DNA from 4 places in the Kitasatospora sp. NPDC097643 genome. Region 1 is predicted to be linked to each of the others. Evidence: riboswitches for the same ligand, from Rfam matches in the RefSeq annotation. Region 1 holds a riboswitch; each other region holds the start of a gene.
What was found. Region 1 has a riboswitch for cyclic di-AMP ahead of ABTY15_RS33060 (LysM peptidoglycan-binding domain-containing protein). Riboswitches for the same ligand answer to the same signal wherever they lie in the genome.
Positions count from the first base shown of each region.

Region 2: linked by a shared signal. The riboswitch ahead of ABTY15_RS15485 (C40 family peptidase) and the one ahead of ABTY15_RS33060 (LysM peptidoglycan-binding domain-containing protein) in region 1 are both predicted to bind cyclic di-AMP.
Region 3: linked by a shared signal. The riboswitch ahead of ABTY15_RS23290 (M23 family metallopeptidase) and the one ahead of ABTY15_RS33060 (LysM peptidoglycan-binding domain-containing protein) in region 1 are both predicted to bind cyclic di-AMP.
Region 4: linked by a shared signal. The riboswitch ahead of ABTY15_RS05125 (M23 family metallopeptidase) and the one ahead of ABTY15_RS33060 (LysM peptidoglycan-binding domain-containing protein) in region 1 are both predicted to bind cyclic di-AMP.

Region 1 covers NZ_JBEOSA010000072.1:5,602-13,105, forward strand. The annotation lists gene ABTY15_RS33045 (DUF501 domain-containing protein) at 1-581, opposite strand, end outside; gene ABTY15_RS33050 (FtsB family cell division protein) at 553-1,050, opposite strand; gene eno (phosphopyruvate hydratase) at 1,218-2,504, opposite strand; gene ABTY15_RS33060 (LysM peptidoglycan-binding domain-containing protein) at 2,805-3,737, opposite strand; cyclic di-AMP (ydaO/yuaA leader) riboswitch at 3,742-3,910, opposite strand; gene ABTY15_RS33065 (cytochrome P450 family protein) at 4,121-5,419, opposite strand; gene ABTY15_RS33070 (SDR family NAD(P)-dependent oxidoreductase) at 5,697-6,131, shown strand; gene ABTY15_RS33075 (nucleoside triphosphate pyrophosphohydrolase) at 6,147-7,175, opposite strand; gene mfd (transcription-repair coupling factor) at 7,247-7,504, opposite strand, start outside.
Region 2 covers NZ_JBEOSA010000020.1:36,667-44,170, forward strand. The annotation lists gene ABTY15_RS15475 (hypothetical protein) at 1-224, opposite strand, end outside; gene ABTY15_RS15480 (C40 family peptidase) at 374-1,420, opposite strand; gene ABTY15_RS15485 (C40 family peptidase) at 1,649-2,797, opposite strand; cyclic di-AMP (ydaO/yuaA leader) riboswitch at 2,808-2,961, opposite strand; gene ABTY15_RS15490 (C40 family peptidase) at 3,233-4,276, opposite strand; gene ABTY15_RS15495 (NYN domain-containing protein) at 4,477-5,838, opposite strand; gene ABTY15_RS15500 (hypothetical protein) at 6,057-6,320, opposite strand; gene ABTY15_RS15505 (rhomboid family intramembrane serine protease) at 6,523-7,305, shown strand; gene ABTY15_RS15510 (Lrp/AsnC ligand binding domain-containing protein) at 7,347-7,504, shown strand, end outside.
Region 3 covers NZ_JBEOSA010000037.1:35,302-42,805, reverse strand. The annotation lists gene ABTY15_RS23295 (APC family permease) at 1-1,254, opposite strand, end outside; gene ABTY15_RS23290 (M23 family metallopeptidase) at 1,637-2,623, opposite strand; cyclic di-AMP (ydaO/yuaA leader) riboswitch at 2,626-2,806, opposite strand; gene ABTY15_RS23285 (MFS transporter) at 3,121-4,653, shown strand; gene purB (adenylosuccinate lyase) at 4,676-6,115, opposite strand; gene ABTY15_RS23275 (HelD family protein) at 6,225-7,504, shown strand, end outside.
Region 4 covers NZ_JBEOSA010000005.1:22,155-29,658, reverse strand. The annotation lists gene ABTY15_RS05145 (SpoIIE family protein phosphatase) at 1-1,570, opposite strand, end outside; gene ABTY15_RS05140 (TetR/AcrR family transcriptional regulator) at 1,709-2,278, opposite strand; gene ABTY15_RS05135 (alpha/beta fold hydrolase) at 2,334-3,161, opposite strand; gene ABTY15_RS05130 (YiaA/YiaB family inner membrane protein) at 3,324-3,614, opposite strand; cyclic di-AMP (ydaO/yuaA leader) riboswitch at 3,833-3,991, shown strand; gene ABTY15_RS05125 (M23 family metallopeptidase) at 4,004-4,843, shown strand; gene ABTY15_RS05120 (hypothetical protein) at 4,966-5,850, opposite strand; gene ABTY15_RS05115 (sensor domain-containing protein) at 6,095-6,838, shown strand; gene ABTY15_RS05110 (hypothetical protein) at 6,955-7,504, shown strand, end outside.

The DNA of each region.
Region 1 (7,504 bases):
GCCTCGTGGTCCTGCTCCTTGGCCCGGTTGCGGACGACCCGCTCACCGGCCGCCGCGACCTCGGCCGGGGAGACGCAGGGGCCCTTGGCCCACCAGTCCTCCAGCATCCCGATCGCCTCGTCACCGAGCGGGTTGACGCCCTCGCCGGCCGCCAGCGAGTGGCCGACCAGCACGTGCAGGCACTTCACCCGGTCCGGCATGCCGCCGGCGCTCGGGAAGCCCTCCAGCACCTCGATGGCGTCGCGCCGGGCGATGTAGTCCTCGTGCGCCTTCTGGTAGGCGGCGGCCAGCTCCGGGTCCTCGGCGAGCCGGGCGCTCTGCTCCTTCATCACGCCGTCCGCCTCCAGGGTGCCGATCAGCGAGGCGGCCTTGGGGCAGGTCAGGTAGTACAGCGTCGGGAACGGCGTGCCGTCCGGCAGCCGGGGGGCCGTCTCCACGACGTCCGGGTTGCCGCAGGGGCAGCGGTGCGCCACGCCGCGCAGGCCGCGCGGCACCCGGCCGAGCTGGGCGGCGATGGCCGCGACGTCGGCGTCGGAGACGGTGGGGTGGTTCTCAGTGGTCATGGGGGGAGCGGTCTCCAGCGGAGGACGGGGAAAGCGGACGGGGGGAGGCGGGGGCCAGCGCGACGGTGGCGGCGGCGTCCACCGAGTCCCAGATGCTGGCGTACCAGGGCGTGGCGGCCTTCACCGGGCCGGTGGCCGCGCCGACGGAGGAGGAAGCCGCGGCGGAGGCGGAGCCGGGGGCCGCGGAGGGCTGGGCGGCACCGGATGCGGCCGGGTCCACCGCGATGTACGGGGTCTCCCCCGGCATCGCGTAGTGCAGCCGGGCGCGGGCCTGCGCCTTGACGTACTCCGGGTCCTGCCAGCGGGCCTTCTCCCGGCGCAGCTGTTCGACCTGCTGCCGGGCGTGGTCGGCCTTCGCCCGCTGGGCGGAGATCTCGGCGCGCTGGGAGATGAACTGCCGCGTCGGGTAGGCGAGGATCGCCACCAGCGAGCAGAGCACCAGGACGAGGACGGTCGCCCGGCTCGTGAACCGGGGTCGGGCCGCCAAGCCCGGGATCCTCCAGCCTGCCATCTCCCGTGTCCCCTCCTGTCGCGACGGTGCCCCGCCGTCCACCCTACGGGGTGAACGGCGGGGCACCGGTCAGGCTTGCGCCACCTGGCGCGCTCGGCCCTCGGACGGACCGTACCGACTACTCCGCGGAGCGGCTGTGCTCGTTACTCCGCAGAGCGGAAGCGCGGGAAGGCGCCGCGGCCGGCGTACTCGGCGGCGTCGTCGAGGATCTCCTCGATGCGCAGCAGCTGGTTGTACTTGGCGACGCGCTCGGAGCGGGCCGGGGCACCGGTCTTGATCTGGCCGCAGTTGGTGGCGACGGCCAGGTCGGCGATGGTGACGTCCTCGGTCTCGCCGGAGCGGTGCGACATCATGCAGCGGTAGCCGTTGCGCTGGGCCAGCTCGACGGCGTCCAGGGTCTCGGTCAGCGAGCCGATCTGGTTCACCTTCACCAGCAGCGCGTTGGCGGTGCCGGTCTCGATGCCCTTGGCCAGGCGGGCCGGGTTGGTGACGAACAGGTCGTCGCCGACCAGCTGGACCTTGTCGCCCAGCTTGACGGTCATGGCCTTCCAGCCGTCCCAGTCCGACTCGTCCAGCGGGTCCTCGATGGAGACCAGCGGGTAGGCGGCGACCAGCTCGGCGTAGTACTCGATGAGCTCGGCGGCGGACAGCGCCTTGCCCTCGAACTGGTAGGCGCCGTCCTTGTAGAACTCGGAGGAGGCGACGTCCAGGGCCAGCGCGACGTCACGGCCGGGCACGTAGCCGGCCTTCTGGATGGCCTCCATGATGAGGTCCAGCGCCTCGCGGTTGCTGTCCAGGTTCGGCGCGAAGCCGCCCTCGTCGCCGAGGCCGGTGGACAAGCCGCGGTCCTTCAGCACGCCCTTGAGGGTGTGGTAGACCTCGACGCCCCAGCGGACGGCCTCGGAGAAGGACTCCGCGCCGATCGGGGCGATCATGAACTCCTGGATGTCCACGTTGGAGTCCGCGTGCGAACCACCGTTGAGGATGTTCATCATCGGGACGGGCAGGACGTGCGCGTTCGGGCCGCCCAGGTAGCGGAACAGCGGCAGGTCGCTGGCCTCGGAGGCGGCGTGCGCCACGGCCAGGGAGACGCCCAGGATGGCGTTGGCGCCGAGCGAGGACTTGTCCGGGGTGGCGTCCAGGTCGAGCATGGCCTGGTCGATCAGGCGCTGCTCGGTGGCGTCGTAGCCGACCAGCTCCGGGCCGATCTGCTCGATGACGGCCAGGACGGCCTTCTCCACGCCCTTGCCGAAGTAGCGGTTCTTGTCACCGTCGCGAAGCTCCAGCGCCTCGAAGGCGCCGGTGGAGGCACCCGACGGGACAGCGGCACGGCCGGTGCTGCCGTCGTCGAGGCCGACCTCGACCTCGACCGTGGGGTTGCCACGCGAGTCGAGGATCTCACGGGCTACGACGACATCGATGGACGGCACGAGGCATCTCCTTGCGGAAGCAGGGTCCGGCCGACGGTGGTGATGTCGGCCGGATGATTGCGGAGTCGTTACGACCAGAGCCTAACCGCCCGGGCTCCCGGGGCCACGTCGGCCTCGGCACCGTCTCAGCGTGTGGCCCGACTACCCACCGGTAGTTCACCTGGTTGTCCCACCGAAGTGGGCGAATCAGGGGCGAAGACGGACGAAGGGGTCCGGGTCCTGCCCGGAGTGGCCCCCTCGTCCGCTCGTCAGATCGCCAGGTCGTCAGTTCGTTCGCTCACCCGCCGGACCGGCGCGGGCTCAGCCGAGGTGCAGCACCTGGCCGGGCACGATCAGGTTCGGGTCGCCGCCGACGGTGGCGCGGTTGCCCTCGTAGACGGACTGCCAGCCGCCGGACACGCCCTGGGCGGTGGCGATGCCCGACAGGGTGTCGCCGGCCCGGACGGTGTAGTCGTGGCCGGCCTGCTGGGCGGCGGCGGGGGCCGCGGCGCGCGGGGCCGGGGCGGGCTGGGCCTGGGCGGCCTGCGGGGCGTACTGGGGCTGGGCCGCGGCCTGCGGGGCGTACTGCTGGTAGACGCTCTGGTGGCTGGTCCAGTACCAGGCGCCGTTGTTCTGGTACCAGAACACCTTGGCGTCGGCGTCCCAGCCGGCCTTGCCGGAGAAGCCCGGGGCCTGGGTCTGCGGCTGCGCCTGGGGCTGGGCGTACTGCTGCGGCTGGGCCTGCTGGGCGTGGGCCTGCGGCTTGGCCTGCTGCACCGGCTTCTGAGCCGGCTTCGGCTGGGAAGGCTGGGCCTGCTGGGCGGGCTGGGCGGCGGGCTGGGCCTCGGCCGCGGAGTCGACGGCCGCCGGGGCGCCGCCCTTCGACAGGCCGGCCTTCTGCGAGCAGACCGGCCAGGCGCCCGGCCCCTGCGAGGCCAGCACCTTCTCGGCCACCGTGATCTGCTGCGCCCGGCTGGCCTGGTTGGCCTGCGGCGCGTACGAGGTGCCGCCGTACGCCTTCCAGGTGCCGGAGGTGAACTGCAGGCCGCCGTAGAAGCCGTTGCCGGTGTTGATGCTCCAGTTGCCGCCGCTCTCGCACTGGGCGACCGCGTCCCAGGTGGAGGCCGGGGCGGCGGAGGCACCGGTGGCGGTGAGGATCGGCATCGCGAGTCCGACGCCGGCCACACCGGCGACGGCGATGGCCTTCTCGGCCTGGGTGCGACGACGGTGACGGCCAGTTCCAACGAACAGCATGAAGGGTCCCTCTCCGCACGCCTGCGAGGTGAGCTGTCGGGTTCGGACCGGGAGGTGGCCCGGCCGCCGGTGAGCGGAAACGATTCCGCTCGGGCGGCTTCACCCCAAGCCGTGGAGGACGGCAACAAACCTGGTTCCCCCGCCCCTGCCCAGGGTTCTGGTCGGTTTCCCGTGGCGCGGCGGGCAGGATTCGGCGTTCCGCGCACGAGGTCCGCAGCTGCGAACTCCACGGAGAGTAGACAGATCCTCAGAGCAATCACAAGCTCATATCACCGACATCACACAGAAATTACGGCCCGTGGTCGATCGCCTACCAACGGAGGCTGTTTGTCCGGATTGATGGGTGTTCATACCGGGGTAAGGAGAGCGTTGGCGACGCCCCGTCAGCGTGTCGGAGCGTCGGGGCGGGCGTGCGGCGAGTGGGTTTCCGGACTGAATTCGACCGGAAGTTCACGAAGCCCACGCATGATCAGGCCACCCCGCCAGCGCAGATTCTCCGGGCTTTCCGCCAACCGCAGATCCGGCAGCCGGGAAAGCAGCGTGGCCAGCGCACTCCGCCCCTCCAGGCGGGCCAGCGGAGCGCCGATGCAGTAGTGGATGCCGTGCCCGAAACCCAGGTGCGGATTGTCCGTCCGGGCCAGATCCAGGGTGTTCTCGTCCGCGAACCTGGCCGGATCGCGATCGGCCGCCGCCAGCACCACCAGCACCGGATCGCCCACCGGGATGTCCACCCCGCCGATCGACAGCGGACGGGTCGCGAACCGCCAGGTCGCCAGCTCCACCGGCCCGTCGTAGCGCAGGAGTTCCTCGATCCCGGTCTCCAGCAGCCCGGTCTCGCCGCGCGCCACCGACTCCTGGAGCAACACCCGCTGCTCCGGGTTGCGCAGCAGCGCGTACGTGCCGTTGCCGATCAGGTTGACGGTCGTCTCGAAGCCGGCGAAGAGCAGGATGAAGGCCATCGCCGCGGCCTCGTTCTCGGTCAGGTGCTCGCCGTGGTCGCTCGCCCGGATCAGCCCCGAGATCAGGTCGTCCCCCAGGTCCGCCCGCTTGCGGTGGATCAGCTCCAGCAGGTACGCCCGCATCCGCTTCACCGCCCGCCCCACGCCGCCGCGTTGGGCGCCGCCGTGGCCCGGCTTCGTGTGTCGCAGCATCATCCCGGCCCAGTCGCGGAAGTCGTCCTGGTCCTCGGCCGGCACGCCCAGCATGTCGCAGATCGCGTAGATGGGGAGCGGGAAGGCGAACTCGTGGATCAGGTCCGCCGAACCGCGCTGCGCGAAGCCGTCGATCAGGCGGTCCGTGAGCTGCTGCACGCGCGGCTCGAACTCCGCCACCCGGCGCGGCGTGAACGCCTTCGACACCAGGCGGCGCAGCCGGGTGTGGTCCGGCGGGTCGATGTTCAGCAGGTGGGTCATCAGGTCCGCCTGCCGCTCCCCCGGGATGCCCACCCGGCCGGTGCGGTGCGCCTGCTCGCTGTGGTGCGCCGGGTTCTTCGACAGCCGGCCGTCCGCCAGCGCCTGCCGGGCGTCCGCGTACCGGGTCACCAGCCAGGCCTCCACCCCGCTCGGCAGGGTGGTGCGGTGCACCGGGGCGTGCTCGCGCAGCCAGGCGTAGGCGGGGTACGGGTCGGCGGCGAACTCCCAGGTGAAGAGCTGCGGGGCGGCGGGGTCGGGCTGAACTGGCATGGGTCGACGGTATCCGGTGGGTCACCCGCCCCGGGGACGGCTCGGGGACGGCTCGGGGCGGGGTCGGTTCCCGGTCGGGCGCGGCTCGGACGCGGGTCGGGGCGGGGTCGGGCGCGGCCGGGTCGGGAAACCTCCTTGGACAGCTCTTAACCGTGCGGTGGGCGTGAGCCTGGTCACCTGCGGGGTAATCCCTGTTGCGGAGGGTCAGGACCTGCCTACGATCCTCCGCAGAAATCGTGGGCGCCGGTGCGGTGCCGCCCACAGGGAGGAGCGACCAATGAGGGTCAGCGGGGCAGTCGTCGTGATCGCGGTACTCGACGGCGGGTCGGGAGCCGACCTGGCCCGCCGCTTCGCCGCAGCCGGCGCCGCCGGAATGCTGATCGCCGACCAGCACGTCGGCGTCGCCGAGGACCTCGCCACCGAGCTCGACCGGACGGGCTGCCCCGTCGTCGGCGTCAGCGGGGACATCCGCCGCCCCAGCGACGTCGCGGCCCTCGTCGACACCGCCGAGAAGCACCTCGGACCGATCGACCTCTTCTGCGTCGCCGGCCCCGGCGGCGAACGGATCATCTCCCTCTCCGACCTGCCCGACCACCTCGACCTGGAGCGCCTCGCCGAACTCCTGGCCCTCGTCGGCGAGGCGATCGGCGAGGTCGTCCCGCCCGTCCCGCCGCAGCGGCACCCGGTCGAGCACACCGCCACGGCGGCCTGAGGCCGCCCTGCGCGGCTACTCCTCGTCCGGCTCGAGCCCCTCGGCCGCGCGCACCACGTCCCGGTAACCGCGCGCGGCCGAGCGCAGCGCGGCGTCCACGTCCACCCCGGCGTCGTGCGCCCGCTGCGCCACCGCGAGCAACAGCCTGCCCGTCGACTCCGCGGTCAGCTCCGCCGGCAGCTCGTACGGCTCGTCCGGCACACCCGCGAAGCCCGACCGGCGCACCCGCGACACCAGCTTCGCCGCGTACGCCAGCGAGGGCAGCCCGGCCGGCACGCCGTCCAGCACCGACTCGCGGTCCGTCTTCTCGGCCGCCTTCAGCCGCTCCCAGCTCGCCTCCACCTCGGCGGAGTCCCCGGCCTCCACGTCGCCGAAGACGTGCGGGTGCCGGTACATCAGCTTCTCGACGATGTCACCGGCCACGTCGTCGATCGAGAACGCGTCCGTCGGGTGCTCCTCGGCGATCCGGGAGTGGAAGAACACCTGGAGCAGGACGTCGCCCAGCTCCTCGCGCAGCGTCTCCCGGTCCCCCTCCTCGATCGCCTCGACCAGCTCGTACGCCTCCTCCACCAGGTACTTCACCAGGCTCGCGTGCGTCTGCTCGGCGTCCCACGGGCAGCCGCCCGGCGAGCGCAGCCGGTCCATCACCGAGACCAGGTCCAGCAGCCGCGCCCCCGGCAGGTCGTACGAACCCGGCAGCACCTCGATCTCCGGCACCTCGCCCGCGTGCTCCACCGCCAGCCGCGCCAGCGCGTCCGTCAGCCCCGGATCGCCGTCCGGGCCGCCCAGCCACACCGTCGGCCCGGCCTCCGCCGGCTGCCCGGTCAGCAGCCGCGCCAGCGCCGGCGCCGATCCGGCGGCCAGCACCTCCACCGCCACCCCGGCCTGCCGCACCGCGGCCAGCTGGGGGTGCCCGGCATCCCCCACCAGCACCCGCCCCGCCGACCGCAGCGCCTCCCAGGCCGGCCACGCCAGCAACCCGGGAGCCACCCGGTGGGTCGTGGTGAGCAGAATCAACTTCGCGCCCGGAACATTCGTCGTCACACCCCGAACCTACCCGCCGCCGTCCCGGAAGTCGGCCCCACCGGCTTCCGGGGCACGGCTCGCCGTCGGGGCTACTTCTTCGACCCCGCCAGGTCGTCGAACATCGCCGACAGGAACTCGCTGCACCAGCCCAGCAGCTCCCGGCCGACCAGCGGCTTGCCGCCGATCCGGCCCGTGCTCGGGCGCGGCACCAGCAGCTGCTGGGCCGCCGCCTTGACCTGGCTGCGCGGGTAGAGCCGGTTCAGCCGCAGCTGCTGGGACTCCCGCAGCTCCACCGGCCCGAAGCGGACGTTGGCCCCTTGCAGGGTGATGTCCGAGATGCCGCACCG
Region 2 (7,504 bases), on a different contig from region 1:
AGCGTGATCCGGCGCGGGTACACCACCGGGTCCCCGTCGTACCCGGCGATCCGGACCGCCAGATCGGCGGCGACGGTCAGCCGCTCCGGCGTGTCGGCCCCGGCGAGCACCAGGTTGCGGTACCCGGCCTCGGCCGGCGGCAGCCCGGTGGTGGCCGCCAGCGCCCGCGCCCGGGCGTCCAGCAGCGCCGCCACCTCGGCCCGCCGGTCCGCCCCCGGCCGCACGGCGGTCGCGGTCGGGACGGCCGGCGGCAGCGACAGCTGGGCCAGCCCGCCGACCGCGAGCAGCAGCGCACCGCGCCGGGACAGGCCACGGCGGGCCGGCGCACGGCGGGGCGGGCCGGCGGGGTCGGACGGGATCGGGCCGGTCGGGCTCAGAGCCGGACCACCCCCGCGACCGGCATCGCGGTGACGCTCTCGTAGCGGACCTTGGCGCCCGGGTACGGGGCGTGCACGATCACCCCGCCGCCGGCGTACATACCGACGTGGTGCATGTCCCGGTAGAAGATCACCAGGTCTCCCGGCCGTGCTTCGGAGAGGCTGACCCGCTGGCCGGCGGACGCCTGGGCCTGCGAGGTGCGCGGCAGGGTCACTCCGGCCTGCCGCCAGCTGTAGTACATCAGACCGGAGCAGTCGAACGCGCGGGGCCCGGTGGAGCCGTAGACGTACGGCGAGCCGATCATCTGCACGGCGGCGGCCAGCGCGGCCGCACCGCGCTCGGAGGCGGGCGGGGCGGTGCCGAGGTCCAGCCGGTCGGTGCCCCGGGTGGCGCGCTGCTCGGCCTCCCGGGCGTCCTGGGCCGCCAGCCGGGTGCGCTCGGCGACGTCCAGGCTGTTGAGCAGCTTCTGCGCCTTGGTCAGCCGCTGCTGGATCTGCTGCTTGCTGTCGGCGAGCGAGCGGCGGGCCTGCTCCAGCTCGGCGAGCTTGGCGGAGGTCTCGGTGCGGCGCTGGTCGAGCCGGCGCTGCCGGGTGACCAGCTCGTGCAGGGTCTCCTGCTGGCGCTCGGCGGCCTGGTCCAGGGTGCGGGCCCGGGTCAGGTAGCCCTCCGGGTCGCTGGCGAGCATCAGCTGGACGGTCTGCGCCATGCCGCCGGCGCGGTACTCGGCGCCGGCCACCGTGGCGAGGTCACCGCGCAGCTGGTTGAGCTGGTCCTGGGCGACGGCGATCTCGCCCTGGAGGACGGTGGTCTCAACCTGGAGCCGCTGCTGGGCGTCCTGCGCGGCGTTGTACCGCTCGGACGCCTGCTCGGCCTCGTCGTAGAGCTGTTCCACCTGCGCCTTGACGTCCTTGCGGCTCGGCCCGTCCGGCGCGCCGGGGGCGGCCTGGGCGGTGCCGGCCGTGGTGACGCCCAGGGCGGTGGTCGCGGCCGCGGTCAGCACCAGCGCACGGGCGAGCAGTTGGGAACGGCGGTGCACGGGCATGGCGGCAGCGGCTCCAATCCTGCGGTGCGGCCCCGCGGCCGCACCGGAGCGGGCGGCCCTCGAGCGGGAGTCCGGTGGCAGACGTTAGCGAGTCCGGGCAAGTGAGTCCAAACCCCTCCAGGACCGAATATTTGATCCGCAATCGGACATCTGCCCGGGCCGCCGGGAAAAGCCGCAGGCCCGGGCCTTCACGGGGAAGGTCCGGGCCTGCGAGGGCCTGAGCGGGAATCAGACCCGCACGATGGAGGACAGCGGCATGTTGGAGACCGCCTCGTAGCGGACCACGGCACCGGGCTTGGGCGCGTGCAGCACCTGGCCGTTGCCCGCGTAGATCCCCACGTGGTGGGCGTCGCTGTAGAAGATCAGCAGGTCGCCGGGCTGGGCCTGGGAGAGGTCCGTACCGATCCGGGTGCCGGCGCCGGCCTGCTCCTGCGAGGTGCGCGGCAGCGACACGCCGGCCTGGGCGAAGGCCCAGCTGGTGAGGCCGGAGCAGTCGAAGGAGTTCGGGCCGGTGGCGCCGTAGACGTACGGGCTGTCGAGCTTGGAGGCGGCGTAGGACAGCGCGGCGGCACCGCGCGAGCTGCCGGGCGCCGGGGCCGGGGCGGGCTTGCTGGTGGCGGCCGGGGCCGGGGTGGACGGGGCGCTCAGGTCGGTGCGGTTGCTGTCGCGGGAGGCGCGGTCGGCGGCGGCCTTCGCGGCCTCGGCCTTGGCGGCGGCGTCCGCCTTGGCCTTGGCGTCGGCGGCGGCCTTCTCCTCGGCCGCGCGGATCGCCTGGCGCTCCTGCTCGGTCAGCGTGTTGAGCAGGTCCTGCGCCGCCTTCAGCTTGGCCTGGACCTCCTCCTTGGAGGTCTTCAGCTGCTGGGTGGTGCTCTCCATCTCGGAGAGCTTGCCCTGGGTCTCGTCGCGGACCTGGTCGAGCTTGCGCTGCTCGTCCTGGAGCTGCTTGAGCTGGCCCTTCTGGGTGCTGCCGGCCTGGTTCAGCGTCCCGGCCTGGTTGAGGAAGTTGTCCGGGCTGGCGGAGAGCATCAGCTGAACGGTCTGGGATATCCCACCGCTGCGGTACTGCTCGCCGGCGATCTCGGCGAGGCCGCCCTGGAGGTCGGTCACCTGCTCCTGCTGCCGGGCCAGCTGGTCCTGGAGGCCGCTGACCTGCTTCTGCAGCTGCTGCTGCTTCTCCTGCGCGGCGTTGTACTTCTCGGTCGCCTGCTCGGCCTGCTCGTTGAGCTGGTCGACCTGCTCCTTGACCTGATCCTTGGTCGGCGTCGGGTCGGCGTGGGCGCCGGACTGCGCGGAGAGGGCGACGGCGGCGGCCGCCACACCGGTCAGGATGGAGACGCGGGCACGGCCGGCGGGCTTGGGACGACGATGGGACGCCACGAAGGCGGACTCCTTCTTCCTGCGTCCGCCTACCGGGTGAGCTGACGGGTTCGGGCCGGAAGCATGCCCTACGACGCCTCACGGCCGTTCCAGCGGCCGACCTGGCGCCGATTCACCCCGGAGGAACGTGGTTCCCCGGCTCCGCTCCACAGCGCCCCCGACTGCTGGGCTCCCCTGTCGGCCAGGCACTGGGCCTGCCCCGCTGCTTCACGAACTCGGCGGTACCACCGCCGCCACCCGGGCTGGGTGATCGACAGTGCGGTGGTTCGAAGCACGACCCTAGTAACTGAACCGTGATCCGTTCAAATCCTTGTCAGAAAAATGACGTAAGAATACCCAAGTTCTTTTGTGAAGATGACCGCTGGTGATCGTCGCCCTACACGGAGCTGATCGAATCACCGGGCCGGCCGGGAAGCCCCGGAATCTGCCGGTCCGTCAGACCCGGCGGATGGTGTTGATCGGCATCGCGTCGGCCTTCATGACCTTCACCACGTCACCGGTGTGCGGCGCGTGCACCACCATGCCGTTGCCGATGTACATCCCGACGTGGTGCCGGTCGCTGCCGTAGATGACGAGGTCGCCCGGCTGGGCCTGGTCCAGCGAGGGCACCCGGGTGCCGACGTTGCCCTGCTCCTGCGAGGTGCGCGGGAGGGAGACGCCGGCCTGGCCGTACGCCCAGACCATCAGGCCCGAGCAGTCGAAGGTGGACGAGCCGGTGGCACCCCACACGTACGGCGAGCCCTGCTTGCTCATCGCCTTGGCGACGGCGACGCCCGCGTAGCCGCTGGCCTGCGGCAGCGGGCCGAGGTCCGGGCGGTCCGTGCCGCGCGAGGCACGGTCGTCCTGCGCCTGCTGGGCGCGCAGCGCGGCCCGCTCGGAGGCGCTGAGCGAGTTCATCAGGTCCTGCGCGGCCTTCAGCTTCTGGTTGACGTCCGCCTTGGCCTGGTTCAGGTCCTTGGTGGTGGAGTCGAGCGAGGCGAGGACGGCCGCGGCCTCGGCCTTCTCCTGGTCCAGCCGGCGCTGCTGGTCCAGCAGGCCCTTGAGCGCCTCGGCCTGGCTGGCGCTGGCCTGCTGCACGCTGGACGCCTTGTCCAGGTAGCCGGACGGGTCGGAGGAGAGCATCAGCTGGACGGACGGGTCGATGCCGCCGGTGCGGTACTGCTCGCCCGCCACCGCGGCCAGGCCGGTCTGCAGCTGGGTCATCTGCTCCTGGCTGCGGGCCACCTGGTCCTGGAGCTGGTCGGCCTGCTTGCGGAGCTGGTCGGCCCGCTCCTTGGCGCCGTTGTACTTCTCCGCCGCCTGCTCCTGCTGCTCCTGGAGCTGGTCGATCTGCGCCTTCACGTCCTCCTTCTTGGGGGACGGCGACGGCGCGGCGTGGGCGGCGACCTGGGCGGAGAGGGCGACCGCGGTCGCAGCAGCAGCGGTGAGCACGGAGACCCGCGCGCGACTCGGCTGCTTGGGACGGCGGTGGGAGGCCAAGGGACCGGCTCCTTCTTCCATCGGCCTCACCCTTACGAGTGAGAATCCGGAAAATAGGTTTGACGCCAGACCCTAGTGAAGATCCAAGCATTCCGCCACTCCCCCGAAGGCGTGAACGCCACTTCCGCCAATGACTTCACCGGATCCCCACACGCCCGCAAACCAGGCGCTGACCAGGCGTCATTCCGTCGGGGCACCGGTCAGGGCCGTGCCAGCCGGTTCAGCAGCAGCACCGAGGCGACGGGGCGCGCACCCGCCTTCCGCACGCCCTCCGCGACCTCCCGGTCGGCGGACACCACCACCACCGGACGGCCCTGCGGCTCGGCCCGGACCAGACGCCGGATCAGCTCGTCCGCGGTCTCGCCGGTCCGGCTGAACCGTACCCGGACCCCGCGCGGCGGCGCCATGATCACCGGTACGTCCAGGTCCTGGCCGTCGAACACACAGGTGACCTCCGCCTGCGTGCGCTGGGCCAGCATCGCCAGCCCGCCCAGCAGCCGGATCCGCTGCTGCTCCAGCGGCAGCGTCGGATAGCCGGTCTTGGTCACGTTGTAGCCGTCCACCACCAGGTGCACCTGCGGGATCGCCAGCAGCTGGTCCAGCAGCGCCGGATCGTCCTCGGCCAGCCCGCGCCGGGCCACGTCGTTCGGCGAGGCCGCCCCCGGCACCACCGCCTCCACCAGGTCCGCCGGGCGGATCTGCGACACCGGCAGCGCCAGCTCCCGTTGCAGGCCCTGCGCCGACTGCAACACCGTGTCCAGCAGCAGCCGCAACCGCATGTCCTCGACGCTGCGCCCCTCGCGGGCCGACCGCCGGCCCTGCTCGGCGGCGTTCTCCAGCTCGGAGACGCGGTGCCGCAGCCGCCGCGCCTCGCCCTCGGCCGCGCTGCGTTCGGCGGCCGCCTGCGCCTTCGCGGCCTCCAGCTCCCCGGTCAGCCGACGGGTCTCGGCCTGCGCCCGGCGGGTGTCGCTCTCCAGCGAGCGCACCTTCTTCCGCAGCGATTCGGCCTCCCGGCGGACGTCCTCGGACTCGGTCCGCTGCCGGTCCAGGTCGGCCCGCGCCGTGGCCCGGACCTCGGCCAGTTCGGCCTGGAGCTTCTCCACCAGCCGGGCGGCCTCCGCGGCGGCGCCCTCGGCACCGGCCCGCTCGGCCTCCTCCCCGGCCTCCGCGACCAGCCGGCTCCAACCCGCCGACCGCACCAGGTAGGCGGCGGCCGCGACGTCCATCGGATCGGCGGCGCCGGGAACACTGCCCGACTCCAGCGCCTTCACCAGGTCCGGCTGACCCAGCCGCAGCCGCTCCGCTATCCGCACCCGGAAGGCCGGCTCGGACTCCAGCGCCGCGGCCAGCGCGGTCGCCGCGTACTTGGCCCGCCGGGCCGGGGTGAACTTGGCGTACTGACGCAGGCTCTGCGGCAGCTCGCCCGGCGGCAGCCCGCCGAGCGCGTCCGCCGCCAGACCGACGACCCGTCGGCGCACTCCCTCAGGCAGCGGCCGGTCCAGCCGCTCGACCACGTGCTCGACACCGGGCTCGGACGGCACGCCCTCGGCGGCGGTCTCCACCGGCTCGACAGCCGACGCCGGCGCATCCGCAGCGGACTGCCGCCCCTGCGGGTCGGCGGGCTCCTTCGCTGCGTCCACCACGTCCTCGGCTCCGATCCTGGTCCATCGGGGCGCGGCCCGCGGCCGCCGTCCCTGTCGTCACGCTCCGTGCGTCTTGTCTGTATTGTCCCGTGCGGTGGACGGCCACGCCGCGCACCGTCCACCGCACCGGCGGAACATCAACCCTGCTCGGCGGGGGCCTCCACGCCCTCGGCGCCCGGACGGGCCACCAGCTCGACCTGGTCCACCGCGTTGCACCAGCGGCAGCGCACCGACTCGATCGTCTCGCTGAGCACCTCGGTCTCCTCGACCTTGGAGTCGCCGGCCAGGTCGAAGTGCAGGAACTCGGTCACCCGCGCGGAGCGGGTCACGTCGAACCGGGTGAGGTTGCCGCACAGCGTGCAGCGCCAGCGCGTCTCGGCGGTCAGGGCGGGGACGGTCATCGGGGGTCCTCTCGGGTGGTCCCTGCGTGGGCTAGGCGCTCCCCCCGGAGCCCCGGCGTCGGCGGCGGGAGGCGGGAATGCCCGCCCCAAGCCTATTGCCTGGGGCAACCATCAGGACCACCGGTTGTTCGGAACGTGACGGTTGGGCCACCTGCCGTACAGCGCGGTGTCACACGCCCGGGCCGGAGGGATGCTTGGGCCCATGGCACTCGCGGCCCCCGGCCACACCGACGAGCGGGACGGTCGCCCGGCCGCGACCGCCCCGGCGGTCACCTACACCCTGATCGCGGTCAACACCCTGGTCTTCCTGCTCGGCCCGGCCGCCGGGCTCAACCCGCTGTACGGCAGCGGCCGGTCCCGGGTCTGCGCGGAACAGCGGTACGAGCAGCGCTGGGGCGCCGTCCCCGCCGAACTCCTGGCCGGCCACCCGCTCACCGCCGAACAGCTCGCCGAGGCCCCCGACCCCGTCCCCGGCTGCCCGGCCGCCCCGACCCCCGGCAAGCACCCGGCGCTGTCCGTCCTCAGCGGGCTCTTCCTGCACGCCGGCTGGCTGCACCTGCTGGGCAACCTGCTGTTCCTGCACGTCTTCGGCCCCACGGTCGAACAGCGGCTGGGCCGAGCCCGGTTCGTCCTCTTCTACCTGGCCGCCGGCAGCCTGGCCTCGTACGGCTTCGCCCTCGCCGAGGCGCACACCCCGGACTCCACCCGGGTGCTGATCGGCGCCTCCGGCGCGATCTCCGCCGTCCTCGGCGCCTACCTGCGCTTCCACCCACGCTCCCGGGTGACCACGCTCGTCCCGCTGCTGCTCTTCCTGCCGCTGCGCTTCCCGGCCTGGCTGGTGCTCGGCCTCTGGTTCGCCCTCCAGTGGTGGTCGGTCCACTCGGCGGGCCCGGGGGTGGCGTACCTGGTGCACGTGATCGGCTTCGTGGCGGGCTTCCTCTACGCCTGCACGGCGGTCAGCCGCCCCCCGAGACGACCCGGCTGACGACCGATACCCTGGCGCCACCCCACAAAGGAGCCCGAACAGTGATCACCGCCATCGTCCTGATCAAGACCAGTGTCGACCGCATTCCGGAGATCGCCGAGGCCATCGCGGCCATCGAGGGCGTCAGCGAGGTGTACTCGGTGACCGGCGGCTACGACCTGGTGGCGATGGTCCGGGTGCGCCGCCACGACGACCTGGC
Region 3 (7,504 bases), on a different contig from region 1:
GAAGTACCCCACCACGGCGAACGAGCAGAGCGTCTGCACGATCAGGATCGCCATCGTGCCCAACAGCGCCAGCAGCGAGTACAGGTGCACGTACGGGTCCATCCCGGCCGCGAGGAACGCCACCACCAGGCAGACCGCGATCCCCGACTGCACCACCGAGGCGACGTACGGCGAGCCGTACCGCGGGTGGGTGCGGCCCAGCGCCGGGTGCAGGAAGCCCTCCCGCCCGATCGCGTACAGGTAGCGGGCCGCGCACTGGTGGAAGGCCATCGCGCAGGCGAACGAGCCGGTGACGACCAGCCATTGGAACACCTTGACCGCCCAGGCCCCGAGGTGCGCGCCCAGCGGGTCGAAGAACAGGTTGTTCCCGTCCTTGCCCGCCACCGCCCCGCTCGCCAGGTCGATCGCGTGCTGGACCCCGTTGCCGGAGACGATCATCCAGGACACGAAGACGTAGAACAGGCCGACCCCGACCACCGAGATCAGCGTGGCCCGCGGCACCACCCGCTTCGGGTCGCGCGACTCCTCGCCGTACATCGCCGTCGACTCGAAGCCGACCCAGGACCAGAACGCGAAGAACAGCCCCAGCCCGGCCGCCGCCGCGCCCGAACCGCCCACCCCCTTCAGCGCGTTCACCGGGTTGACCGCCTCGCCGACGATGCCGTCCGGCCCGCCGCCGGAGAACAGCACGGCCAGCGAGACCGCGCCCAGCACACCGATCTCCAGCACCAGCGCGACCCCGAGCACCCGCGCCGTCAGGTGCAGGTCGAACCAGGCCATCACCCCGATCGCCGCCAGCCCGAACAGCGCGTACCAGCCCCACCCGAGGTCCAGCCCCAGCTGCGTCCGCACCAGCCCGCGCAGCGAGTACGCGAAGAAACCGATGATCGAGGCCTCGAACACGATGTACGCGAGCACCGCGAGCAGCCCGGAGGCCATCCCGGCCACCCGGCCGAGCCCGTGCGAGATGTACCCGTAGAACGCCCCGGCCGCCGTGATGTGCCGGGCCATCGCCACGTACCCGACCGAGAACACCGTGAGCACCACGGTGGCCACGATGTACGCGGCGGGCGCGCCGACGCCGTTGCCCTGCCCGACGATGATCGGCAGGTTGCCGGTCATCGCCGTGATCGGGGCCGCGGTGGCGATCGCCATGAAGACCACCCCCACCAGGCCGACCGAGTTCGCCTTCAGCCGGTCGACCCCACCTCCCCCGGTCCGCTCACCGGTCGTGTCCCCGCTCTGGACGGCCATGCGGCCTCCTCCGTGCGCCGTGGCTGTGCCGCCCGCCGGAGAGGCCGGGCGCTGACTGCCCGACAGCATCGGGGTGGGGCGAAAACCGTCGCAAGGAACAGATCGTCAGACAAGTCGGCGCGGAAGTTGACGCCCTGTTCGGTTCGGATCCACCCGCTGTTCGGACGCGGCGCCCCGGAACCCCGGAGCCGCCCCCGGAAACGAAAGCGGCCGGCCCGGCTCGCGACGGAGGTCTCGCGAGCCGGGCCGGCCTGGGCGTGTCCCGCGCCCATGTCCACTGGTGCGGCGATCACCCGGTCAAGCGGTCACCCGACATGACCATCCCGGGAGGTCGTTCGCCCCGCATCAGCGGTAGTCCCTATGTGTTTCCCGACCCCAGGGGTCAGAGCGCGACGCCGTGCGCCCGCAGGTAGGCGACCGGGTCGATGTCCGAGCCGTACTCCGGACCGGTACGGATCTCGAAGTGCAGGTGCGGGCCGGTCACGTTGCCGGTCGCACCGGAGAGGCCGATCTGCTGGCCGACGGTGACGGTCTGACCGATGGTCACACCGATCACCGAGAGGTGCGCGTACTGGGCGTAGTGACCGTCGGCGAGCTTGATCTCGACCTCGTTGCCGTAGGCGCCGCCGTTGCCGGCCTTCACCACGACACCGTTGGCGACCGCGCGCAGCGGGGTGCCGGTGGCGGCGACGAAGTCCTGGCCGGTGTGGTGGCCGGAGGCCCACATGGAGCCCGCGACACCGTAGGCCTCGCCGAGCACCGGGTGGGCCAGCGGGGCGACGAAGCCGGAGGTGCTGGCGGCGGCCGGGGCGGCGGTCACGGCGGCGGCCGGCTTCGGCGCGACGGCGGTCTGCACCTGGGTCTGCACCGGGGCGGCCGGCTTGGCGGCCTCGGTCTTCACCTGCGGCTTGACGGCGGGTGCGGCCGGCTTGGCCGGGGCGGCGTCCGAGGACGGCGCGGCCGGGGCCGCGGCCTGGTGGCCGGCCAGCGCGAGCTGCTGACCCGGGAAGATCAGGTTCGGGTTGGCGCCGACGACCTCGCGGTTGTGCTCGTACAGCGCCTGCCAGCCGCCGTCGACCTGCTTGGCCTCGGCGATCTTCGACAGGCTGTCACCGCTGACGACGCGGTAGCTCTCGTGCGCCTTGGCGGCGGCCGGGGCGGCCGGGGCGGCCGGAGCGGCCGGCTTGGCGTCGACGCTGGTGGCGCCGGTCCAGCTGGAGGTGTGCGCGACCGGGGCGGCCGGGGTGGTGTGGGCCGAGGCGCTCATCGCGGTCACGAGCGGAAGGGCGAAGGAGACGCCGGTGACGGCGGTGGCGATGCCGATGCGGGCGGCGCGGGGCAGGGTGATACGACGAGCCTGAGCAGGCATGGAAGTTTCCTCTCCGACGCCTGCGAGGTGAGCTGTCGGGTTCGGGCTGGAGTTCGCCCGGCCGCATGTGCGGCTTCACCCCAAGCCGGTCCTGGAATTCGGCACGTGAAAGCGCGTGAATTCCTGTCCGGCGACTTACCTGTGGGTCCCCCGCTCCTGCCGTACAGAGTTCGTTTCGAACCACCGGGCAGCGGCAGGACTCGGCGTTCCACCCGGTGGATCCGTCCGGGCTGGCCGGGCGGTCGCTGAACTAAAACCCATCCGTCCGGGTGAAGCAATGTCGATCTCCCGAATCCGCGTCGATTCCGCGGAATGCGGTGACGCTGCGGATGATCGGCTGCACAGTACGTGCACAATCCATTGACCCGGTGCCACTGATCCAGCACGCTGCGCCGAAACCGTCAGCGCAGCGCACCCGCTCGATCACGCACCGCGATCCACCGACACGCCCCCGGTGACCCTTGTCACGTCAGCCCCGTCGGGCGCAGGATCAGGCCGTGACCACCTCCGCCGCCGGCACCCTGCGCCTGGGCACCGCGCAGGGACGCTGGGTACTTCTGGCAACCGTGCTCGGCTCCAGCATGGCGATGCTCGACGGCACCGTGGTGAACGTCGCCCTGCCCCGGATCGGCACCGACCTCGGCGCCTCCCTCGCCTCCCTCCAGTGGACGCTCAACGCCTACCTGCTCACCCTCGCCGGGCTGATCCTGCTCGGCGGCGCACTCGGCGACCGGTACGGCCGGCGCCGGGTCTTCCTGATCGGCGTGGTCTGGTTCGCCGCCGCCTCCGCGGCCTGCGCCGCCGCGCCGACCATCGACGTGCTGATCGCCTCCCGCGCCGTGCAGGGCATCGGCGGGGCGCTGCTCACCCCGGGTTCGCTCGCCATGCTCCAGGCGGTCTTCCACCCGGAGGACCGCTCGGCCGCGGTCGGCCTCTGGTCGGGCCTGGGCGGGGTGTCGGCCGCGGTCGGCCCCTTCCTCGGCGGCTGGCTGGTGGACGGCCCCGGCTGGCGGTGGATCTTCCTGCTGAACCTGCCGCTCGCCGCCGCCGTCGTCGCGGTGACCTCCCGGTTCGTCCCGGAGAGCCGGGACGAGAGCGCGACCGGCCGCTTCGACGTGCCCGGCGCGCTGCTCGCCGCGCTCGCCCTCGGCGCCGTCACCTACGCACTGACCGCGGCCGGCGAGGGCCTGTCCCCCGGCGTCTGGCTCACCGGGGCGACCGGGGTGGTGCTCGGCATCGCCTTCCTCCGGGTGGAGCGCCGCGCGCCGGAGCCGATGCTGCCGCTCGGCCTCTTCTCCTCCCGGCTGTTCACCGCCGTGAACCTGGTCACCCTCTGCGTGTACGCGGCGTTCAGCGGCGTGTTCTTCCTGCTGGTGGTGCAGTTGCAGATCGTCGCCGGGTTCTCCCCGCTGGTCTCCGGGCTGGCGCTGATCCCGATCACCGTGCTGATGCTGGCCCTGTCGGCCCGGGCCGGGCGGCTCGGCAAGCGGATCGGCCCGCGGATCCCGCTGACCGTCGGCCCGCTGCTGTGCGCCGCCGGGGTGCTGCTGATGCTGCGCATCGGCCCCGGCTCCTCCTACTGGGTGGACGTGCTGCCCGCCGTCACGGTGATGGGCTGCGGCATGGTGCTGCTGGTCGCGCCGCTGACCGCGACCGTCCTGGCGGCCGTCGAGGTCCGGCACGCGGGCATCGCCAGCGGCGTCAACAACGCCGCCGCCCGCGCCGCCGGGCTGCTCGCCGTCGCCGCGCTCCCCGCGCTGGCGGGTCTGAGCGGCGACGCCTACCGGGTGCCGTCGGCCGTCGACTCGGCCTTCCACACCGCGATGCTGATCTGCGCCGGGCTGCTGGCCGGCGGCGGGCTGATCGCCTTCACCACCGTCCGGGGCAACGTGCTGGCGCCCGAGGACCACCCGGTGGCCGAGCCGGACTGCGAGTGGTGCTGCGGCACCACCCCGCCGCTCGACCCGGGCCACGTCCACACGCACGAGGGCCCCGCCACCGGAACGGCGGCAGGGCCCTCGGAGAGCTGACCTAGAGCCTCCGGCGATTGCGTCAGAGGATGTCGCCGGGCGCGTACTTGGCGGCCTCCGGGTAGGCGGCCGCGACGGCCTCCACCTGGCGGACCACCTCGGCGACCTGGGCGCCGGCCGCACCGGTGAAGGAGAGCCGGTCGGCCAGCAGCGCGTCCAGCGCGGCCCGGTCCAGCGGGATGCGCTCGTCGGCGGCCAGCCGGTCCAGCAGCTCGTTCTCCCGGGCGCCCGCGCGCATCGCCAGCGCGGAGGCGACGGCGTGCTCCTTGATGACCTCGTGCCCGGTCTCCCGGCCGACGCCCGCGCGCACCGCGCCCATCAGCACCTTGGTGGTGGCGAGGAACGGCAGGTAGCGGTCCAGCTCGGCCTCGACCACGGCCGGGAAGGCGCCGAACTCGTCGAGGACGGTCAGGAAGGTCTCCAGCAGGCCGTCGAAGGCGAAGAAGGCGTCCGGCAGCGCGACCCGGCGCACCACCGAGCAGGAGACGTCGCCCTCGTTCCACTGGTCGCCGGCCAGCTCGCCGGTCATCGAGGCGTAGCCGCGCAGGATGACGGCGAGGCCGTTGACGCGCTCGCAGGAGCGGGTGTTCATCTTGTGCGGCATCGCGGAGGAGCCGACCTGGCCCTCCTTGAAGCCCTCCGTGACCAGCTCGTGGCCGGCCATCAGGCGGATGGTCTTGGCCAGGCTGGACGGCGCGGCGGCCAGCTGGACGAGGGCGGTGAGCACCTCGAAGTCCAGCGAGCGCGGGTAGACCTGGCCGACGCTGGTCAGCACGTTGTCGAAGCCGAGGTGGCCGGCCACCCGGCGCTCCAGCTCGGCCAGCTTCTCGGTGTCGCCACCGAGCAGGTCCAGCATGTCCTGGGCGGTGCCGACCGGGCCCTTGATCCCGCGCAGCGGGTAGCGGGCGATCAGCTCCTCCAGGCGGCGGAAGGCGACCAGCAGCTCGTCGGCGATCGACGCGAAGCGCTTGCCCAGGGTGGTGGCCTGCGCGGCCACGTTGTGCGAGCGACCGGCCATGACCAGCTCGGAGTGCTGCGCGGCCAGACCGGCCAGGCGGACCAGCACGGCCACCGTGCGGTCGCGCACGTGCTCCAGCGACTGACGGATCTGCAGCTGCTCGACGTTCTCGGTCAGGTCCCGGGAGGTCATGCCCTTGTGGATCTGCTCGTGCCCGGCGAGCTCGCTGAACTCCTCGATGCGGGCCTTCACGTCGTGGCGGGTGATCCGCTCACGGGCGGCGATCGAGCCGAGGTCGACCTGGTCGATCACCCGCTCGTAGTCGGCGACGGCCTCGGCCGGCACCTCGACGCCGAGGTCCTGCTGGGCCTTCAGGACGGCGAGCCACAGGTGGCGCTCGAGGACCACCTTGTGCTCGGGGGACCAGAGCTGGGCCAGGGTCGCCGAGGCGTACCGGGAGGCCAGGACATTGGGGATCTGGGGCTTCGCGCTCACGCTTCGCAAGCCTAACAGCCGAGGTCACGCCAAACGTCGGCGGACCGGCTAGGCTGGGCCGGTTGAACGTCAATCAGGTGACGCTCCACAAACTTCTCGCCGCAAGGATACCACATCGATGCATGGATTTCCAGCGGAACCCGCACTCACCGAGGCACTGCACACCGAACAGGCCCACCTCACCCGGCTCTACGCACGCCTGGACACCGCCCGGGCCCAGGCCCGCCGCACCCGCGACCACGCCTTCGACGAGGCCGCCGCCGGCGGCACCCACCAGGCCCGGCTCGAACGCGAGGTGCGCGCCCGCGAGGCCGCCGACCGCGCCGCCCGGCTGGAGGCCGTCGAACGCGGCCTCTGCTTCGGCCGGCTCGACGAGCGCGACGGCACCGTCCGCTACCTCGGCCGCATCGGCCTGACCGACGAGGCCCACGAGCCGCTTCTGCTCGACTGGCGTGCCCCCGCCGCCCGGCCGTTCTACACCGCCACCCCGGCCCGCCCCGGCCCCGTGCTGCGCCGCCGCCACCTGCACACCCGCGGCCGCACCCTCACCGGCCTGGACGACGAGGCGCTCGACCTGGCCGGCCTCGACGAGTCCGGCCGCCACACCCTGGTCGGCGAGGCCGCCCTGCTCGCGGCACTGAACCGCACCCGCACCGGCCGGATGGGCAGCGCCGTCGCCACCATCCAGGCCGAACAGGACCGGGTGATCCGCGCCCCGCTGCCCGGCGCCCTGGTCGTCCAGGGCGGCCCGGGCACCGGCAAGACGGTCACCGCCCTGCACCGCGCGGCCTACCTGCTGTTCACCCACCGCGCCACGCTCCAGCGGCGCGGCGTCCTGGTGGTCGGTCCGGGCCCCGGCTTCCTGCGCTACATCGACGAGGTGCTGCCCGCCCTCGGCGAGAGCGAGGTCGTGCTGCGCACCGTCGGCGAGCTCTACCCCGGCATCACCGCCACCCGCACCGACGCCCCCGCCACCGCCGTCGCCAAGGGCGGCCGCCGGATGGCCGAGGTCCTGCGCCGCGCCGTCGCCGCCCACCAGTGCGCGCCCGCCACCGGCCTCGACCTCGGCGAGGGGCTGCGGGTCTCCGCCCGTGCCTGCGCCGAGGCCCGGGACGCCGCCCGCGGTCTGCGGCTGCCGCACAACCGGGCCCGCGCGTACTACCTGCGCACCCTGCTCGACGCCCTGGCCATCGCCCAGGCGCTCACCCTCGGCCGCCCGTACGACGAGGAGGAGGCGCACCACGCTCCGCGCGAGCTGTGGGCCCGCCCCGAGATCCGCGCCGTCCTGGATCCGCTCTGGCCCCTGCTCACCCCGCAGCAGTTGCTCGAACGGCTGCTCACCGAGTCCGAGTTGCTCGCCGAGGCGGCCCCCGAGCAGCAGACCGCCCTGCTCCGCCC
Region 4 (7,504 bases), on a different contig from region 1:
GGGCGGCGCTGGCGATCCCGGGCAGCCGGGGCAGGGTGCGCGGGAGCATCGCGCGCTGGAGCTCGGTCGCGCGGTGGAGATGGGTGTCGTAGAGCCGGGCCCGCTCCAGGGACTGCGCGAGGATCCCGGCGAACGCCGAGTACAGCGTGCGGTCCTCCCGGCTGAACGACCGCTCGGTGGCGAAGGTGATCAGGCAGGAGCCCACCTGCCGTCCGGAGGCGATCAGCGGCAGCACCGCCCAGGCGGCGGGGGTGAGCGGCCCGCCGTGCCCCGCGGTCCGGCCCGGTTCGCTGAACAGCGGCGCGGAGCGGGTCAGCGCGTGCTGCATCACGCCCTCGGACAGGTCCGCCAGCCGGGTGAGCTCGGTGCGGCGCGGCCCGCCGTACACGGTGTGCGACACCGGCAGCAGCCGGCCCTCGTCCACCAGGTCCAGCACGATGCTGGCGGCGCCGAAGGCCGGGCGGGCGACGTCGGTGACGGCGGTGGTGACGTCCCGGACGGTCACCGCGCGGGACAGCGCCCGGGTGAGGGCCAGCAGCAGCGCCGTCCGCGCCCCGGCCGCGGAGCTCTCCTCGCCCTGCTGCTCCGCTTCCGGCGGCGGCTCCCGGTCCGCGAACAGGCCGGCGATCCGGACCGGGCGGTGGTGGGTGTCCAGCATCACCTCGCCGGTCTCCTCGATCCGGGCCACCCCGCCGCCCCGGCGCAGCACCCGGTACGCGATCCGGTACCGGCCGCCCGTCGCGAGCGCCTCGGCGAGCGCCGCCTGCACGTCGGGCAGGTCCTCGGGGTGGACGATCCGGTCCAGCTCGGGGGCGGAGCCGTCCGGGGTGGCGGCCTGGCCGGTGACCCTGAAGGCCTCGGCGTCCCAGTAGCTCTCCCCGGTGACCAGGTCGCGCTCGAAGGCGCCGTGCCCGGCGGCCCGCACGGCCAGCGACAGCATCGGGTGGGCCAGCCCGGCGGCGCGGGTCTCCGCGCCCTCCCGGGGCGGCGCTGCCGGGCCCGGCGGGGTGCGCGGCTCGGCGTGGCCGAGCAGGTGCGAGATCCGGTGGGCGCAGGCGTCGCCGATGGTCTCCAGGACGTCCAGGTCGCGCCGGGGGACGGTGCCCCGGTGGGCCAGCGCGAGGGCGAGCACGCCGACCGGCCGCTCGTCGACGATCATCGGCAGGGCGATCACGGCGACCATCCCGGTGCCCATGCCGACGTTCCGGTTGGGGTAGTCGACGCTGGTGTGCTCGGGGGAGAGCAGGTACGGGCGGCGCAGCCGCAGGGCCATCGCGGCGGGCAGGTCGCCGGCCGGATCGACGACGCCGTAGCGCTCGTGGACCCAGTCCGGCAGCCCGTGCGAGGCGGTGAGCCGGAGCATTCCGGCGGAATCCAGCAGGTAGAGCGCGGAACCCTCGCCGGTGATCCAACTCGGGCCCTCGGCCAGGACGGTGCCGAGCAGTTCGGCGGCGCTGGTGCAGCCGAGCAGTAACCGCACGCAGCGCATGGCACTGCGGGCCGTGGGACTGCTGCGCGGCGTCCGGCCCTCGTCCTCGGCCGGGGGAAGCCACGGCGAGGTCAGGTCCATCGGATACCCGGCCTTTCCGCTCCGAGGGGGTGGGTGCCCTAGGGGTGCCCCAGCGGGCACTCGGTTCTTAACACCTTATTTCTTATGCGGATCAATGGTGACCCGGCCGTCCCACCGGCACCGGCGTCCGCCCTCCGCTCAGGGGGAGGGCCAGCTGTGGAGGCCGTTGGTGAGGAGCGTGATGAGGCGGGTCTGGGTGGTGGTGAGGTCCTCGGCGAGCTGGAACGCGCCGGTGATGGAGAGGGAGGCGAAGCCGTGGGCGAGGGAGCGGACGGTGCGGGCGGCGTGGATCGCCTCGGGGCCGTCGAGGCCGTACTCCCGCAGGACGGCGATGATCACTCCGACCAGCCGGGTCGCCGCGCGGGTGAGGTCGTCGTCGGGCTGCGGGGCCTGGGGGAGGGCGTTGTAGCGGTGCGGGTGTTCGGTGGCGTACGCGTGGTAGGCGCGCAGCACGGCGGCGACGGCGTCGTCCCCGCTGCGGCCGACGGCGGCCTCGGCGAGCCGGTCGGCGAGCTCCTCGGTGACCCGGACGGCGATCAGCCGGCGCAGTTCGGCGAGTCCGCCGCTGACGTGCTTGTACAGCGAGGGGGTGGCGACGCCGGCCCGGGCGGCGACGGCGGCGAGGGTGAGGGCGTCGGTGCCCTGCTCGTCGATGAGGGCGAGGGCGTGGTCGACGACCTGCTCGGGGGTGAGGCCTACGCGGGGCATGGTGTCGGGTTCTCCGTGGCAGCGGTGGTCGGGCGAGTCGGGCGGGTCCGGCGGGTCAGCCGAGTTCGGCGAGGAAGGGCAGCAGGGCCTCGGCGGTGGCCTGCGGGTTGTCGGCCATCGGGTAGTGCCCGGACCCTTCGATCATCACCTTCCGCGCCTTGAGCGCGGCGGCCTGCCGGTCGGCGACCAGTTCGGGCTTCGGGAAGTCGGGGTCCTTGCTGCCCATCAGGACGAGCGCCGGGCAGTGGACGGCGGCGCTCCAGCCGATCGGTGCCGAGTCGCCGCGCACGTGGCCGCGGATGGCGGTCTTGCGGCCGGGGGTGCGCATGGCGGCGACGAGCCCGTTCACGTACGCGTCGAAGTCCGCGGGCTTGGCACCGGGGTAGGCCATCTTGCGGTGGTAGAAGCCCCAGAAGGCGGGCCAGTGGACGAGCATCGTGCCCATGGCGTGGACGACGCCGCGCATGAGGGCGTTCGGCGGGAGGTTCTCGACGAAGGCGTCGAGGAGGACGATGCCGGCGACCCGCTCGGGGGCGTCCCCGGCGAGCTTGACCACGGTCGCGCCGGTGTAGGAGTTGCCGACCAGGACGGCGCGGTCGATGTCGAGGTGGTCCAGCAGGGCGAGGACGTCGGTGGCGATCGCGGCGGGGGAGTAGTCGTCCCAGACGATCGAGGACTCGCCGAAGCCGCGCAGGTCCATGGTGATCACCCGGCGGCCGGCGGCCGTGAGCAGCGGGTGGAGGTGCCGGTAGGCGGCGCGGGTGTCGAGCATCCCGGGGAGCAGGACGACGGGGGCGCCGTCGCCCTGCCGGGTGTCGTCGTAGGCGATCCGGCCGCCGGGGACGTCGAGGTACTGGGTGGCGGGGGTGCTGGTGCCGTTCATGGTGGGCCTCCTCGGTCCGCCGGGGACTGTCATCGGCGGTGCTGCCGATAGCCATAAAGCTAAGGCTAATAGCCTTAGCCGTCAAGCCATCGACCCGAAGTCGATCCTGCTCGTCGCGACCCGCTCGGGCGCCCGGACCCGCTCAGACGTGCTCAGACCCCCTCAGACCCCCTCGACCTTGAACGGGTCGTGCTCGCTGAGCAGCTTCTCCAGCCGGGCCTGGTCCACCCGGGTGACCATCTCGTTGGTCTCCTGCCGGTCCCGCACCACCTTGGCCAGCGTGAACGAGGAGGTGACGGTGTAGAGCAGGCCGATCCCGAGGAAGGCCCGGGTCCAGCCGCCGACCGGCAGGTAGGCGATGCCGACAGCGAGGGCACTGCCGGACAGGGCGAAGGACAGGACGGCCTGGATGTAGTACGCGGCCGTGGTGCGTGTCTGCATCGGTGCGCTCATGCCGCCAGGATGCGGTCGGCCAGGTCGCCGACACATGAGTACGGGTACTCAGATAAGGGGTCGTTCGTTGACGCCCCATCGTGCGGGGTGGTGCCGGTGAGGGCGGAGGGTGCGGCGAAGGGTGCGGCGAAGGGTGGGCCGATGGCTTGGAATCAGGGCGCCCTAGGATTAACGTTTGATAACGCAGCGCGGTCGTCAACGCCGTACCCAGACGGCACCGTGCGCCGTCGCCTAATCCCGCCGGCCGGCCTCCGGGCAGGTCAGGGAGCCGGGGAACCACGTTCCTTGGGGTGAATCGGCGGGGCTCCGGCCCGGCCGTAGGAGACCTTCCTGCTCCGAACCCGTCAGCTAACCCGGTAGGCGCGAAGGAAGGAAAGGAGCGCGCCTCCGTGGCGTCGACGCACACCCCGGCACACCCCGCCGGCCCCGCAGCCGGTACCCAGCTCCTCGACCACCCCGCGCCGGACGGGCCCGAGGAGGGATTCCCGGGCCCGGAGGCCGAGGCCAACCGCCACCGGATGCCGCGTCAGACCCGCGGGGCCTCCCCGCTGCTCGGCGTCACCGCGGTCGCCGCCACCCTGGGCGCGACCGGCTTCGCCTCCGCCACCCCGGCCGCCGCGCCCGCCGTCGAGGCCCCGGACGAGACCCCGGTCGCCCTCTCCGCCGACCCCGGCCTCGCGCTCGCCGCCCGCATCCAGCTTCAGGCCGACAGCCAGCGCACCGCCGCCGAGGAGAGCGCCCGCGTGCAGGCCGCGCAGGAGGCCGAGGCGAAGGCCGCCGCCAAGGAGGCCGAGGCGAAGAAGGCCGCCGAGGACGCCGAGAAGGCCAAGGCCGCCGCGCTCACCCTGCCGTTGCGCGACTACTACCTCTCCGCCCACTACGGCCAGAGCGCCCGCTACTGGGCGCACCTGCACACCGGCCTGGACTTCGCCGCCGACACCGGCACCCCGGTGTACGCGATCGGCCAGGGCACCATCACCTCGGCCGGCTGGGCCGGCGCGTACGGCTACCGGATCATCGAGACCCTGCCCGACGGCACCGAGATCTGGTACAACCACCTCTCCGCGATCAACAAGGCCTCCGGCAAGGTCGCCTCCGGCCAGCAGATCGGCAAGGTCGGCGCGACCGGCAACGTCACCGGCCCGCACCTGCACCTGGAGGTCCGCCCCGGTGGCGGCGCCCCGGTCGACCCGGAGACCTGGCTCCAGCAGCACGGCCTCAACCCCTGACGCGACACCCCCGCACGACGAGGACCCGCACGACGAGGACCCGCACGACGAGGACCCCGAACGGCGACACCCCCGAACGACGAGGGCCCCGGCCCGCCCCACGGCGGCCGGGGCCCTCGCGCTCACTCCTCCGGCGGCAGCTGCGCCAGGTACGCGTCGATCTCCTCCTGCCCGGGCTCCGGCGCGAGCTCCGGGAACTCCTCGATCAGCAGCCGCGGCAGCCCCGGTACCGTCCACTCCCCGCACAGCACGAGCGCCGCCTCCGCCGCCGCGTCCTCGAACTGCCCGAAGTCCCCGGCCAGTTCGTCCGGCATCGGCCGCCCGAGGGCGGTCAGCTCGGCCAGGTTGCGGTAGCTGCGCCGCATCAGGCCCTGCTCCAGCAGTCGGCGCGCGCCGTCGGTGGCCATGCCGACCGAGAGCACCCGGGCCGGCCCCCACCCCTGCTCGTCGATCTCGTCCAGCCAGCCGGTCGGCACCAGTGCGGCGAACGCGGCCAGCCGCTCCTCCTCCGCGAGTGCGCGGAAGCCGGTCAGCCAGTCCCGTACCGCCGCGCCGTCCGCCCCGTCTGTGAGGTCCACGTCGTGCGCGTGCAGCAGCAGGGCGTACAGCCGGGGCCAGGTGACCAGGTCGGCGCGGCGCAGCAGCCCGGCGGCGACCTCGCCCTGCCACTCGGCCTCGGCGTGCAGCCGCTCCTGGCGCTTGGCGTTCAGCCGCCGGGCCGCCCGCTGGTGGTCGATCAGCAGTCGGACCGCCTCGCCGTACGCCAACGGGTCCTCCTCCGGCGCGGGTTGGACGTACAGGTGGAGTCGTTCGTACAGCAGGTGCTCCACCGCGTTCGAGGTCAGCTCGGGCCAGCCGTCGTGCATCCTGCCCCCGCCCAGCTCCAGCAGCGCCAGCACCGTGCGCAGCGGCGCCTCGGCCACCGGGGTGCGGCCCTGCTCCGCCGCCCAGGCGAGCAGGTCGGCGGCCCTGGTGCGCGGGGCGAGCCGCAGGTCTTCGTCGTTCATAGCCCGAACGGTAACCGCTGGTCGCGGGTGGGGTCGGCAGCCTGGTCCCGGTCCGCGTCACCGGCCCGCGCCCGGCCGTCCGCGAGCACCACCGAACCCCGGGCGCCGTCGACCGACCGGGGGGTTAACCCCACCCCCGGTCCGGCAGCGCACCGGATGCCCTCCGGCCCGCGGTTCCAGAAGACTTGAGGACGTCAGCAGGCGAGGACAGCAGCAGCCGAGAACGAGGGGCCGAGGCCGGAACATGAGCAGCATCCAGCACGCGCAGGACCGCGACCGGGACGCCTTCGGCGGGTACGGCCGTGACGGGTACCCGGGCGCCCGGGTGCGCCGGACGGAGCAGCCGCCGGCGTTCTGGCGGGCGCCGTTCTCCGCGCACCACTACCGCGAGCTCGGCTTCCTGCTGACCGGCCTGCCGGTGGCGGTCGCCGGCTTCAGCGTCGCGATCACCCTGTTCGCGCTGGGCGTCGGCACCTTCGTCACCGTCCTCGGCCTGCCGATGCTGGCCGGGCTGACCGCCGCCGGCCGCGGCTTCGGCCGGCTGGAGCGGGCCCGGGCGCGCGGCATGCTGGCCCTGGACGTGCCCGGTCCGGCACCGGTGCGTCAGGTCCGGCCGGGCGGCTGGGGGGCGATCACCGCGCGGCTGGCGGACGCGGCGGGCTGGAAGGGCGCGCTGTACCAGGTGCTGATGTTCCCGTGGGCGGTGTTCGCCTTCTCGGTGTCGCTGGTGTTCCTGGTGCTCGGCTGGGCGATGGCGCTCTACCCGGTCTACCACTGGGTCTTCCCGACCTACACCTCCTGGCACGGGTACCGGGTCTTCGACTTCCGCGACAGCGACAACGTCCGGCACGTGTACGACGTCCAGGGGGTCTGGCAGATCGCCGGGGTCTCGCTGGCCGGGCTGCTGATCGTCCTGCTCACCGCGCAGCTGGTCCGCGGCCTGACCAAGGTGCACCGGGTCGCCGTCCGGGGCCTGCTCGCCGGCTGACCCGCGCCCGCCGCTCAGCCCGCCCGAACCGGCCCCACCCGGCCCCACCCGGCCCCGTCCGCACTCCGGATCCGCTCCCGAGTGCGGACGGGGCCGGGCCGTGTTCGGATGGCCGGGTGTCCGCCGAAACCCCGGCCGTGACCCCGGGCGTCCTGGTCACCTCCCGCCCGCTGGACGAGTACTGCGGGCTCTTCGGCCTCACCCGGGCCCGGCTCGCCGCCCTGCCCGGACCGCTGCTGGACTGCCCGGGCGGCGCCGCCGGACTGGCCGCCGAGGCGCGCGGGCTCGGCTGCCGGGTCATCGCCGTCGACCCCGCGTACGCCCTGCCCCGGGCCGAGGTCGCCGCCCACGCGCTGGCCGGCCGGGCGTCGATGGCGGCCGCGATGGCGGCCCGCCCGGCCCGGTACCCGCCGCCGCACCCCCACCGCGCGGACCGCTACCTGCGCAGCTGGGACCGCGCCCGCCGGCTGTTCACCGCCGACGCGGCCGCCCACCCACAGTGGTACCTGGCCGCCGCGCTGCCCCGGCTGCCGTTCGCGGACGGCGTCTTCGCCCTCACCCTGAGCGGCCACCTGCTCTTCGCCTACCCCGAAGTCTTCGGCCCGGAGCGGCAGTTGGCGGCACTGGCGGAACTGGTCCGGGTCACCTCCCCGGCCGGCGAGGTCC